DNA from 4 places in the Streptomyces sp. NBC_01485 genome. Region 2 is predicted to be linked to each of the others. Evidence: riboswitches for the same ligand, from Rfam matches in the RefSeq annotation. Region 2 holds a riboswitch; each other region holds the start of a gene.
The links. Region 2 has a riboswitch for cobalamin ahead of OG352_RS09695 (cobalamin biosynthesis protein). Riboswitches for the same ligand answer to the same signal wherever they lie in the genome.

Region 1: linked by a shared signal. The riboswitch ahead of OG352_RS28865 (ribonucleoside-diphosphate reductase subunit alpha) and the one ahead of OG352_RS09695 (cobalamin biosynthesis protein) in region 2 are both predicted to bind cobalamin.
Region 3: linked by a shared signal. The riboswitch ahead of OG352_RS33675 (ABC transporter substrate-binding protein) and the one ahead of OG352_RS09695 (cobalamin biosynthesis protein) in region 2 are both predicted to bind cobalamin.
Region 4: linked by a shared signal. The riboswitch ahead of OG352_RS39480 (5-methyltetrahydropteroyltriglutamate--homocysteine S-methyltransferase) and the one ahead of OG352_RS09695 (cobalamin biosynthesis protein) in region 2 are both predicted to bind cobalamin.

The regions. Positions count from the first base shown of each region.
Region 1 covers NZ_CP109435.1:6,356,731-6,359,931, reverse strand. Annotated here, with positions in the region: gene mctP (monocarboxylate uptake permease MctP) at 1-1,020, shown strand, start outside; cobalamin riboswitch at 1,192-1,327, shown strand; gene OG352_RS28865 (ribonucleoside-diphosphate reductase subunit alpha) at 1,452-3,201, shown strand, end outside.
Region 2 covers NZ_CP109435.1:2,092,171-2,095,371, reverse strand. Annotated here, with positions in the region: gene OG352_RS09700 (cobyric acid synthase) at 1-672, opposite strand, end outside; gene OG352_RS09695 (cobalamin biosynthesis protein) at 669-1,610, opposite strand; cobalamin riboswitch at 1,712-1,850, opposite strand; gene OG352_RS09690 (hypothetical protein) at 1,989-2,210, opposite strand; gene OG352_RS09685 (inorganic phosphate transporter) at 2,261-3,201, opposite strand, start outside.
Region 3 covers NZ_CP109435.1:7,623,897-7,627,097, reverse strand. Annotated here, with positions in the region: gene OG352_RS33685 (LLM class flavin-dependent oxidoreductase) at 1-784, shown strand, start outside; gene OG352_RS33680 (hypothetical protein) at 850-1,068, opposite strand; cobalamin riboswitch at 1,231-1,431, shown strand; gene OG352_RS33675 (ABC transporter substrate-binding protein) at 1,500-2,597, shown strand; gene OG352_RS33670 (FecCD family ABC transporter permease) at 2,594-3,201, shown strand, end outside.
Region 4 covers NZ_CP109435.1:9,096,353-9,099,553, forward strand. Annotated here, with positions in the region: partial or broken gene OG352_RS39475 (transposase) at 202-842, opposite strand; partial or broken gene OG352_RS39480 (5-methyltetrahydropteroyltriglutamate--homocysteine S-methyltransferase) at 909-1,508, opposite strand; cobalamin riboswitch at 1,492-1,662, opposite strand; gene OG352_RS39485 (sensor histidine kinase) at 2,113-3,201, shown strand, end outside.

The DNA of each region.
Region 1 (3,201 bases), 4.3 Mb from region 2:
CTGATCTACATCGTCATCGTGGTGGCGATCATCTACATCCCGATCAAGCTGGGCGGCTTCGACGACATCTTCGCCAAGGCGAGCGAGGCGTACAGCCGGACCAACCCGGCCACCGGCAAGCCGCGCGGCGCGCTGGCCCCGGCGGAACCCGGCCAGTGGACGTACGCGACGCTCGCGCTCGGCTCGGCGCTCGCGCTGTTCATGTACCCGCACTCCATCACGGCGACGCTGTCCTCCCGCAGCCGTGAGGTGATCCGCCGCAACACCACGATCCTGCCGCTGTACTCCCTGATGCTGGGTCTGCTCGCGCTGCTGGGCTTCATGGCGATCGCGGCCGGGGTCAAGGTCACCAACGGGCAACTGGCGATCCCGCAGCTCTTCGAGGACATGTTCCCGGACTGGTTCGCGGGCGTGGCGTTCGCGGCGATCGGCATCGGCGCGCTCGTCCCGGCCGCCATCATGTCGATCGCGGCCGCGAACCTCTTCACCCGGAACATCTACAAGGACTTCATCAGGCCGGACGCGACGCCCGCGCAGGAGACCAAGGTCTCCAAGCTGGTCTCGCTGCTGGTGAAGGTGGGAGCCCTGGCCTTCGTCCTCACCATGGACAAGACGGTCGCCATCAACTTCCAGCTCCTGGGCGGCATCTGGATCCTGCAGACCTTCCCGGCCCTGGTCGGCGGCCTCTTCACTCGCTGGTTCCACCGCTGGGCCCTGCTCGCCGGCTGGGCGGTCGGCATGATCTACGGCACGTTCGCCGCGTACGGCGTCGCCTCCCCGACCCAGAAGCACTTCGGCGGCTCGGCGAAGGAGATCCCGGGCATCGGTGAGATCGGCTACATCGGCCTGACGGCGTTCGTCCTCAACGTCGTCGTCACCGTGGTCCTCACCTTCGTCCTGAAGGCGGCGAAGGCCCCGGAGGGCGTCGACGAGACCCGCCCGGAGGACTACACGGCGGACGCCGGCGACAAGGGCGTCCAGGTGGAGCTTCCCCCGGCGACGGCCGGGTCCGCTCACTAGACGGCCGACACCGCGACCGACTGCGGGCCGCCGGCGGCAGGACCTCCGGCGGCCCGCGGTCGTAGCCCGCGCCATAGCCCGCGGTCGTACCCATGAGTTGACGCTCCGACACGCTCTGAAGTCGGCGCGACACAACATCTGGGGGTGGCATGACGGGTGAACACAAGATGTATGCTCGTGCTCGCTGTCGCCGCAGGGGAATCCGGTGCGAATCCGGAACTGTCCCGCAACGGTGTACTCGCGTGCGTACCTCTGTATTTGCGCACGCATGGCCAGTCCGAGGACCTGCCGACAGCGCTCCCGGTCCAGCAGGTCCGGGTGCCCTGACGTCCGGGCCTCGTGGAGCGGGCCGGTGGACGCGACGCCCCGTGCGCTCGTGTGCTGCCCCCTGCCCTCCGCCAGGCCCACCGCCGAGCGAGGGAGAGCCCCACGTGACCATCGCGCCAGCCGAACCGGCTTCAGTCACCGAGCTGAAGACCGACGGTCCCGGTACCGCGTTGCTGCGTACCCTGACCGAGCTGACCGCCGATCTGCCCGACGCCGACCCCGGCCGGGTCGCCGCCGCGGCCCTGCGCGGCCGGTCCGCCCGGGCCGACGAGGCGGAGCTGCGCGAGCTGGCCACGGAGGCGGCCGCCGGCCTGATCTCCGAGGACCCCGCCTACTCGAAGCTGGCCGCCCGGCTGCTGACGGTCGGCATCGCCGCGGAGGCCGCCTCCCAGGGCGTCACGTCGTTCACCGGCTCGGTCGCCGTCGGCCACCGCGAGGGCCTGATCGCGGACCGCACCGCCGAGTTCGTGCGCGTCCACGCCGTGCGCCTCGACGCGCTGATCGACGAACAGGCCGACGACCGCTTCGGCTACTTCGGCCTGCGCACCCTGCACAGCCGCTACCTGCTGCGGCACCCGATCACCCGCAAGGTCGTCGAGACGCCCCAGCACTTCCTGCTGCGGGTCGCCTCCGGCCTCGCCGAGGACGACAGCCCGCGCGCGCTGGACGAGGTCGCGGCCCTCTACCGGCTGATGAGCCGCCTGGACTACCTCCCGTCCTCCCCCACGCTCTTCAACTCCGGTACCCGGCACCCCCAGATGTCGTCCTGCTACCTGCTGGACTCCCCGCTGGACGAGCTGGACTCCATCTACGACCGCTACCACCAGGTCGCCCGCCTCTCCAAGCACGCCGGCGGCATCGGTCTGTCGTACTCCCGCATCCGCAGCCGCGGTTCGCTGATCCGCGGGACCAACGGGCACTCCAACGGCATCGTGCCGTTCCTGAAGACGCTGGACGCCTCCGTCGCCGCCGTGAACCAGGGCGGGCGGCGCAAGGGCGCGGCGGCGGTCTACCTGGAGACCTGGCACTCCGACATCGAGGAGTTCCTGGAGCTGCGGGACAACACCGGTGAGGACGCCCGCCGTACGCACAACCTGAACCTCGCGCACTGGATCCCGGACGAGTTCATGCGCCGCGTGAACGCGGACGAGCAGTGGTCGCTGTTCTCGCCGTCGGACGTGCCCGAACTGGTCGACCTGTGGGGCGACGAGTTCGACGCGGCGTACCGCAAGGCCGAGGCGGACGGGCTCGCGAAGAAGACCATCCCCGCCCGTGACCTGTACGGCCGGATGATGCGCACCCTCGCGCAGACCGGCAACGGCTGGATGACCTTCAAGGACGCCGCCAACCGCACCGCCAACCAGACGGCCGAGCCGGGTCACGTCGTCCACTCCTCCAACCTCTGCACGGAGATCCTGGAGGTGACCGACGACGGCGAGACGGCGGTCTGCAACCTGGGTTCGGTGAACCTGGGCGCGTTCGTCGACACGGCGACCGGCGACATCGACTGGGAGCGGCTGGACGAGACCGTCCGCACGGCCGTCACCTTCCTCGACCGGGTCGTCGACATCAACTTCTACCCGACCGAGCAGGCGGGCCGCTCCAACGCCCGCTGGCGGCCGGTGGGCCTGGGCGCGATGGGCCTCCAGGACGTCTTCTTCAAGCTGCGGCTGCCCTTCGACTCCCCCGAGGCCAAGGCGCTCTCCACCCGGATCGCCGAGCGCATCATGCTCGCCGCGTACGAGGCCTCCGCCGGCCTCGCCGAGCGGGGCGGCCCGCTGCCGGCCTGGGACAAGACCCGCACCGCCCGGGGCGTGCTGCACCCCGACCACTACGGCGTCGAGTTCACCTGGC
Region 2 (3,201 bases):
ACCGTACGTCCGCCGCCCGGTGAGCCCGTGCAGCATGTCGAGGCCCGGCTCCAGCAGGGAGACGTCCCCGCGGAACTTGTTGACGAGGAACCCGGCGACGAGTTCCTGGTCCTCTGGCGAGAGCAGCGCGACCGTCCCGAAGAAGGACGCGAAGACCCCGCCGCGGTCGATGTCGCCGACGACGAGCACGGGCAGCCGCGCGCCCCGCGCGATCCCCATGTTCACGATGTCGGTCCGCCGAAGATTGATCTCGGCAGGAGAGCCGGCCCCCTCACAGATCACCGCGTCATACGTGCCCCGCAACTCGGCGAGGCAGTCGAGAACGGTTCCGAGGAGTTTCTGCTGCCGCCCCCCGTGATACCCCCGGGCACTGAGCTCCCCGACGGGCTTCCCGAGCAGCACCACCTGGCTGCTCTGCTCGCCGCCGGGCTTGAGCAGCACCGGGTTCATCAGCGCGGTCGGCTCGACCCGGCAGGCCTGGGCCTGCATGGCCTGGGCCCGCCCGATCTCGGCGCCTTCGCGCGTGACGAACGAATTGAGGGACATGTTCTGCGCCTTGAAGGGCGCGACCTTCACCCCTTGCCGCACCAGCCACCGGCAGATGCCGGCCGTGACGACGCTCTTGCCGGCGTCGGAGGTGGTGCCGGCGACCAGCAGCCCGCCGCCCGTCATGACCTGCGTCCCTTCGCGAGAAGCCGCCCGGCGACCCCGACGCCGAGGGCGAGCAGCCCGACGCGCCGGGAGAGCCGTACGGCCCGCTCGATGTCGGGTACGTCCACGGCGCGGCCCGGGGAGTTGAGCACGGGCCGGTGCTCCACCCGCCCGCCGTAGGACAGCGTCCCGCCCAGCCGCACCCCGAGGGCGCCCGCGAACGAGGCCTCCACGGGACCGGCGTTCGGGCTCGGGTGCTTGGCGGCGTCGGTGCGCCAGGCGCGCACGGCGCCCCGCGGATCGTCGCCGGCGGCGGCCGCGAGGACGGCGGTGAGGCGGGCGCCCGGCCAGCCGGCCACGTCGTCGAGACGGGCGGAGGCCCAGCCGTAGCGCCGGTGTCTGGGCGACTTGTGCCCGACCATGGCGTCGAGCGTGTTCACGGCGCGGAACCCGACGAGCCCGGGCACCCCGCCCACGGCTCCCCACACCAGGGCCCCCACCACGGCGTCCGAGGTGTTCTCGGCGACTGACTCGACGACGGCCCGGGCGATCCCGTCGGCGTCCAGCGCCTGCGGATCCCGGCCGCACAGATGCGGCAGCCGCGCCCTGGCCCCTTCGACGTCCCCGGCCTCCAGCGCCCGCCCGACGGCCCGCGCCTCGCGCGCGAGCGAGGTCCCGCCGACGACGGCCCAGGTGGCGGCGGCGGTGAGGGCGACGGAGGCGGTGCGGGAGGACCGTACGCAGCGCACGGCACCGGCCGCGAGGGCGACGGCGCCGCCGACGCACACCCCGGTGTGCAGCGCCCCCCACCCGCGATGGTCGCGCCACAACACCCGCTCCACGGCGCCCGCGGCCCGCCCGAACGCGGCCACCGGATGGCCGCGGCGCGGGTCGCCGAGCAGGTGGTCGCCGAGAAGGCCGGCGGCGGCGCCGTACGCGAAGACGCGATCGGCACGCATCGGCTCAGCCGGTCGCTGAGTCGGAGGGTGCGCTGGTACTGAACCTCGATCGGCAGCCGAGCATGGCGATATGTCCTCACTCAGGGTGTCCACGCCCTGGTTCGACGAGACCGGCGGCGAGAGTTCCTGGCTCCCGGGGTTCACTCCCCGGTGACAGTGGCGGGACCGCGCCGGATTCGCACCGGCTTCCTCTCCTGCCGCCGTATATGGCTCGGGCAGTCCACCACGGGCCCGGAAGACCCGTCAACTTGCCGTTGACCTGCGAGGCTGGAGTGTGCAGAACCCCACACAGAGGCGGTTGCCGCGGTCACGGGAACCACGAGAACGGGGTGCGCGACGGTGATCCGTCCCGCACCCCGGGGGTGTTCAGGTGGCGCGTCAGACGACGATCAGTGAGATCCCGTAGGCCACCGCCGCCGCGCAGGCCGCGAAGCACGCGTAGGCGCCCGTCACCGCGAGGGCGGCCGAGCCGCCCTCGGCCGTGACCCGCTCCTGGCGGGACAGGCCCATGATGCCGAGGGTGAACAGGGCCACGAGGCCCACGGTGACCACGAGACTGACGCCGAAGACGGAGCCCAGGGCCGCCCAGTCGATCTTCATGCTGTTTCTCTTCCTTCGTACCGGGTGCGCTTCGTGCTGAGCGCGCGGGCTCAGACGGCCGTGGGCTCGGTGGACGTGGCGGCCGGGGACGGGATGGTGGCCGTCAGGCCGTCGGTGACCGGGCCCGCCGGAGGCGGGGTCACCGCTGCGATCGCCGCGGTGATCACGCCCGGCGACTCCTCGGTCGTACCGGTCGCATCGGGCTCATCGGTCTCGTTGACGTTCGACGCGTCGACGACCTCGCGCCGCGAGATCTTCCAGATCGCCGCGCTGGAGGCCACCAGGAACACGGCCACGACCGCCGTACCCCAGTCGCCGAGGTCGGTGACCGACTCGGCCAGCGCGCCCACCAGGGCCGCCGCCGGGAGCGTCAGACCCCACGCGACGAACATGCGGGTCGCCGTCGACCAGCGGACCACCCCGCCCTTGCGGCCCAGGCCCGCGCCCATCACCGCACCGGAGACCGAGTGCGTGGTGGAGAGGGAGAAGCCGAGGTGGGAGGAGGCCAGGATGACCGTGGCCGCGCTGGTCTGGGCGGCGAAGCCCTGCTGCGGCTGAAGGTCGGTCAGGCCCTTGCCCATGGTGCGGATGATGCGCCAGCCGCCGAGGTAGGTGCCGAGCGCGATCGCGAGACCGGCGGAGAGGATGACCCAGGTGGGCGGGTCGGAGTCGGGGGCCACGGCGCCGCCGGCGACCAGGGCGAGGGTGATGATGCCCATCGTCTTCTGCGCGTCGTTGGTGCCGTGCGCGAGGGAGACCAGGCCGGCCGAGGCGATCTGGCCCGCGCGGTAGCCCTTCGCCGCGGCCTTGCCGTCGGCCTTCCTGCCGAGGCTGTAGGACAGGCGGGTCGCGAGCAGAGCCGCGACGCCGGCGACGATCGGCGCCGCGATCGCCGGGATCAGCACCTTGGTGACCAGCGCGTCGCCGTGCACCGCGCCGGCGCCGGCCGAGGCGATGGTGGCGCCGATCAGGCCGCCCATGAGGGCGTGGG
Region 3 (3,201 bases), 5.5 Mb from region 2:
GGTCCGCGACCAGGTCGCCGACACCTTCCGTCAGGTGCCGCGGATGTGGGCCGGGGACACCACCGTCACCGGCGGCGTGCCGGTGCTGCCCGCGCCCTACCAGCGTCCGCACCCGCCGCTGTGGCAGGCGGCCTCCACCCCCGCCTCGTTCGAGGAGGCCGGGCGGCGCGGGGTCGGGGTGCTCGGCACCACGCTGTGGGAATCGCTCGACCGGGTTCAGCGGCTGGTCGAGCTGTACCGGACGGCGGCCGCCGACTGCCGGGAACCGGTCGGCGCGTTCGTCAACGACCAGGTCGCCTTCTTCACCTTCGTGCACTGCGCCGAGACCGACGAACAGGCCATGCGCGACGGCGCGGCGGCCGCGGCCGCCTGGTACACCGCACGTGCGCTGATCTTCTTCGAGGCCGCCGAGGCGTTCGTCGAGAACATGGCCCGCGAGCAGGAACTCGTCAGCGCCCCGGGCGGTGGTGGCCTGGCCGGCGCCTTCCTGCGCGCCGAGGCCGCGGCGTCCGGCGGCCCGAACCGCGCCCAACTGGCCATCGGCCGCATCCTCCAGGGCGAGACCGTCCCCGACGACGAGCTGTTCGAGGCCCTCAGCGAACAGGACTCCCTGATCGTCGGCAGCCCCGAAACCTGCCGCAAGAAGCTCCGCGCCTACGCCGACCTGGGCATCGACCGCCTCATGTGCTTCCAGCAGGTGGGCGCCCTGCCCCACGAGAGCGTGCTGCGCAGCATCCGGCTGATCGGGGACCTGATCCCGGAGTTCGACATCCAGGACGCATAGGACGCGTGGAAGACGCGTGGAATGCGTGGGCCCATGGACGGCGACCTGCTGTCAGGACCGGGGGCTCACAGCGTTCCCTTGTGGGTGCGGTGTCGGAGGTGGGGCCGTCTGCGCGAGCGTGATCTGCGGGGGGCCGTCGGGTCCGGTCCCTCGATCGGTGTCCCGGAGCGGCCGTAGTGGAAGGCGGCGATGCGTTCGCCGTGCTGCGTGTTGAGCCGGTGAATGAGGAACACCCCGAGCGCGATCATCGCCAGGATCACGATCACGGTCACGAACGTCACCATCGTCCTCACCTTCCCGTCGGCTGGTACGGCTGGTACGGCTGATACGGCGGCGCGGCGGCGACGGCCGGGATGTGCGAAATGTCCTCCGTACTTCGAGGCTACTCCCCCGGGCCTGCGCGTAACGGCGGCCCCGTTCTCCCGGCCGGGAGCCCGGGGCCCCTGTGGTAACTTGCCGAAGCCAGTCGTACCCATGTGCGTATTTGTACGTGCATGAGCCAGGGAATCCGGTGCGAATCCGGAGCTGACGCGCAGCGGTAAGGGCGACGGGCGGGGCACTGGCCACTGGAGCGCGATCGCGGTCCGGGAAGGCGCCTCGTCCGGTTGACCCCGAGTCCGAAGACCTGCTGGCGGCCTCCGATGCCGTAAGACGGCCGGGGGAGCACCGTACGACCGGGCTTCGCGCAAGGGCCCTCGACACCGAAGGAAGTTCCGTGCCGCTCGCACGCCCCGTCCGCCCTGTTCGTCCTGCCGTGCTGTTCCTGGCCGGCGGCCTGTTGCTGACCGGCTGCGGTGGCTCCACCGCCGCATCCGGCTCGTCCGACTCGCCCAACTCGTCCGGCTCATCCGCCTCTTCGGGCAAGGGCTCGGCGTCGGGGGGCTCCGGCGGCTATCCGGTCACGCTCGACAACTGCGGGCAGAAGGTCCGCGTCGACGGGCCTCCGAAGCGGGCGGTCTCGCTCAACCAGGGCACGACCGAGATCATGCTCTCCCTCGGGCTGGCCGACCGTATGGCGGGCACCGCCACCTGGACCGACCCGGTGGCGAAGGGGCTGGAGAAGGCCAATGCGAAGGTGACGCGGCTGGCCGACAAGGCCCCCTCCTTCGAGAAGGTCCTGGACGCCGAACCCGACTTCGTCGCCTCCTCGTTCGCCTCCACCCTCGGCAAGGGCGGCGTCGCCACCCGCGAGCAGTTCGAGAAGCTCGGCGTGCCCACCTACCTCTCCCCCTCCGACTGCGTAGGCAAGGACAACACCGGCGACGGCGACGGCTCGCGCACCGAGCCGCTCACCATGGACGCGGTCTACGGCGAAGTCACCGACCTGGCCAGGGTCTTCGGCGTCGAGGAGCGCGGCACGAAGCTCGTCGCCGACCTGAAGGCCCGGGTGGACAAGGCCGTCTCGGGGCTCGACGCCCAGGACATCACCCTCATGTACTGGTTCGCCAACTCCCAGTCCCCGTATCTGGCGGGCTGCTGCGGCGCCCCCGGCATCATCACCCGCGAGCTCGGCGCGAAGAACGCCTTCGAGGACAGCCACGACGAGTGGCCCCAGGTCAACTGGGAGACCGTCGCCGACCGCGACCCCGACGTCCTGGTCATCGGCGACCTGAGCCGTAAGCAGGAGACGGCCGAGACCGCCGCGAAGAAGATCGAGTTCCTGGAGTCCGACCCGGTCACGAAGAACATGACGGCGGTGAAGAAGAAGCGGTACGTGCTGCTGTCCGGGCAGGCCATGAACCCGACCGTCCGGACCGTCGAGGGCGTGGAGAAAGTGGCGGCGGCGCTGCGCGCGTACGGCCTCGGGGGATGACCGACGCCCTGCCGGCGACGACCCCGACGGCAACCCCGTCAGCTAGCCCGGCGGCGGTGCGCGGGCTGCGTCGCGCGCTGCTGTGGGCGGCGGGACTCGCGCTGCTGGTCCTCTCCGTCGCCGTGGCGATCACCATCGGCCCGGCCGACATCGCCGTCGGTGACGTGTGGGCGTCGGTGGCCGCCCATCTCGGCTGGGGGCAGGCGGAGTTGACGCCGATCCGGGACGGGATCGTATGGAATCTGCGGCTGCCGCGCACGCTGCTGGCCGCCGTGTGCGGGGCCGGGCTCGCCGTGTGCGGCGCGGTGATGCAGTCGCTGCTGCGCAATCCGCTCGCCGACCCCTTCGTCCTCGGCGTCTCCTCCGGGGCCTCGACCGGCGCGGTCCTGGTCGTCGTGCTCGGCGTGGGCGGCGGTGTCCTGTCGCTCTCCGGGGGCGCGTTCCTGGGCGCGGCGCTCTCCTTCGCGCTGGTGCTGCTGCTCAGCCACACCCTCGGCGGCACCACGGACCGGGTGGTGCTCGCCGGTGTGGCGGCCATGCAACTGTTCTCCGCGCTCACCTCGTTCGTCATCCTGACGGCCGCGGACGCGGAGACCACGCGCGG
Region 4 (3,201 bases), 7.0 Mb from region 2:
AGCGGGGGCAGGCTGTGACAAATCCGTTAGCCTCGATCATTCATGAGTCCCCGTCAGCTTGCTGACGGGGACTTTGTGGCTGTGTGGTGGGTCTTTTCGGGGCTGGGGCAGGTCGAGGGCCCGGCTCTCGCGTCGGATGGGCGCCGGGTTCCACTTCACCGGTGTGGTGGTGCGGGTTGTCGGGACGGTCGAGGTGGCTGGTCAGATGGGGTTCGGGAGGCTGTGGAGCCTGTCGATCGCGTGGGTGATGACATCGATCCAGGGCCATCGGGCGGTGAAGCGGAGCCAGTGGCGGCGTCCGGTGTGCACGAGCTGGGCGGCGGCGGAGAACAGGCGCAGGCGGAGCTTCTTGGGTTCCCAGCGGCGGGTTTGGCCGGTCAGGGCGAGCATGGGCATCCAGGCGAGGAGGTCGAGTGCGAGGGAGACGATCTCCGGCCAGATCCGGTTCTGTGCGGTGTCGTGCAGGGGCAGGTTGCGCAGTCCGGTGTCGCGGGCGCCTCGGATGCGGTCCTCGCAGCGGGCCCGACGGCGATGACGTAGTTCGAGGTCGGCGAGCTGGCCGCCCTTTGATGTTGGTCGCGAAACAGGTCAGCCGCAGCCCGTCGAGGTCGGTGAACCGCAACTGGGCGCCGGGGTGCGGGCGTTCCTTGCGGACGGTCCGCCGCATCCCCTTCGGCCACGTGCTCAGGTCGGGCATGTCGGTGATCTCCGCGACCCAGGCACCCGGGCCGCTCGGTGCCGCCGGCGTCGTAGGCCGACGTCCACGCCGTCCTCGGGATCTTCAGCACCGCCTGGTGGATGGCGTCGGTGATGGTCATTCCGACGGAATACGACAACCGCCGGCCCGGCTCCAGCGAGGCGCGGGTCTCGGGCCAGCCGCGGGTCTTCAGCCCGCAGTCGGGGTTGACCCACAGCCGTTCGGCGGGAATCGCCTTCAGGCCGGTACGGAGCAGTTCGGCGGCTTCCTCGATGCTGGGCACCCGCGGGGAGTGGATGTCGTAGACGCCGGGTCCGGCCTCGCGCGGGTAGCCGTGGGCGGCGAGTCCGCGGGCGACCTGCATGTGGGAGCGGGCGGCCTCCAGGCTGATGACGTCGGCGTCGAGGTCGTCGATGGCCTGGACGATGTCGCCGAACTCGGCGTAGCACATGTGCGTGTGGACCTGTGTGTCCGGCCGTACTCCGCTCGTGCTGAGCCGGAACGCCTCCGTGGCCCACGCCAGGTAGGCCGGGCGGTCGGCGGCCCGTAGCGGGAGCGTCTCGCGCAGCGCGGGCTCGTCCACCTGGATCACCGAAGTCCCTGCGGCCTCAAGGTCGTTGACCTCGTCGCGCAGGGCGAGGGCCACCTGGCGGGCGGTGTCGCCGAGGGGCTGGTCGTCGCGGACGAAGGACCAGGCGAGCATGGTGACCGGTCCGGTGAGCATGCCCTTGACCGGGCGCTCGGTCAGAGACTGGGCATACGTCGTCCATCGCACGGTCATCGGCTCGGGCCGCGAGATGTCGCCGGCCAGGACCGGCGGGCGGACGTAGCGGGTGCCGTAGGACTGCACCCTGTTCACCGGGTCCAGTGCGTATGACGGCGGTCGTTCCCGCTCACCGCTGCGGGGCAGTCCCGGATTCCCACCGGGTTCCCTCTTGCGACGCATCCCGCCTGGCGGACGGGGCGAACCAGCTGCACCGGCCGGCCTACGGGCCCGCTCAGGGACACGGCGGGTGACGTCCACCATCCGGATGGTGAGGAGGACCATGCGGCGGGCGTGTGTGAAACAGGCCGAGGGCGGGAAACGCCGCACGCGCGCTTCCCGCCCTGGTGATGGGAAACCTGACCCTTCGTCACCTGTGATTACCCCTGCTCATCCCTACCGTGCTGGGATGGTGCTGGGACGGGATGAGGACGGCCGTGCTGGGTCGTGGCGACCGGCACGCAAAGTCGATCACGACTATGCCGGTGAGGCGGTCCTTGGTCCCTGCGTGCCGCGGGTCCCTGGCCGCCCGGTCAGGTAAGAACCGATGGGCGCGGACCCTTGCCCGTTGTGCCGGACCGGTTGCCCCACATTCCGCCCCCTTGCCTGCTCGGTGTCCACCGTGGATCGGCGGCACGGGCAGAATGGACGTGTGGCGCTCTTCGAACAGATCCGTGTCCGGCTGCCTCGTGGCGCCCGCGCCGATGCTGCGCTGGCCGGCGGGGTGTTCGTATTGGTGGCGTTTCCCGAGGGGAAGCTGTTGGGCCACGGCGGCGACCCGCTGCCTTCGCGGGTCGTGTCCTGGCTGCTGGTGATCGTGGTGTGTGGCGCGTTGCTCTTTCGGCGTCGGTATCCGGTGGCCGTGGGCTGGTTCACGGTGGTGGGCACGGGCGCCTACTACGTGCTGAGTGACGTCGACGGGCCGCTGGTTCTGGTTCCGATCGTGGCGCTGTACGCCATCGCGGCCCAGGGCCGGATGCAGGCGGCCATCGCCATGGCGGCGGCCATGGTGATCGGCGTGGGCGCGGCCACCCTCACGACCGCGAGCGATGTCACCGGTACGGCGGTGTTCATGCTCACTGGCTGGCTGGTCGCCGTCGTGGCTCTCGGCAGTGGGCGGCACGGCCGGCTGGCGTATGCCGAGGAGGAGGCGCGGCTGCGGGCGACCGAAGAACGGTTGCGCATCGCCCGCGAGCTGCACGATGTGATCGGGCACAACATTTCGATGATCAACGTACAGTCGGGCGCGGCCCTGCACCGTCTGAAGAAGGACCCTGCGCAGGCTGAGGCGGCGCTGAGCGCCATCAAGGCGGGTAGTCGGGACACGTTGCAGGAGTTGCGGGCCACCCTCGATGTGCTCCGCCGGGTTGACGAGGACGCGCCCAGGGCGCCCACGCCTGGGCTGGCCCGGGTGGACACGTTGGTGGGCTCGGCGAATCTCGCGGGGCTCGCGGTGCGGATCGAACGGACTGGGGCTGAGCGCGCGTTGCCTGCCCGAGTCGACCTGGCCGCGTACCGGATCGTGCAGGAATCACTGACCAACGTGGCTCGACACAGCGGCGCCGGACACGTCACGATCCGGCTCGCCTACGGGGACCGGGAGCTGACTGTGGCTGTCGAGGACGACGGCCGCATGACAGCCCGCCCGGCCAGGCCGGGCGGGGGCAGCGGCATCGCCGGCATGACGGAGCGGGCGCGGGCACTGGGGGGCGAACTCGCAGCGGGACCACGGCCGGAAGGC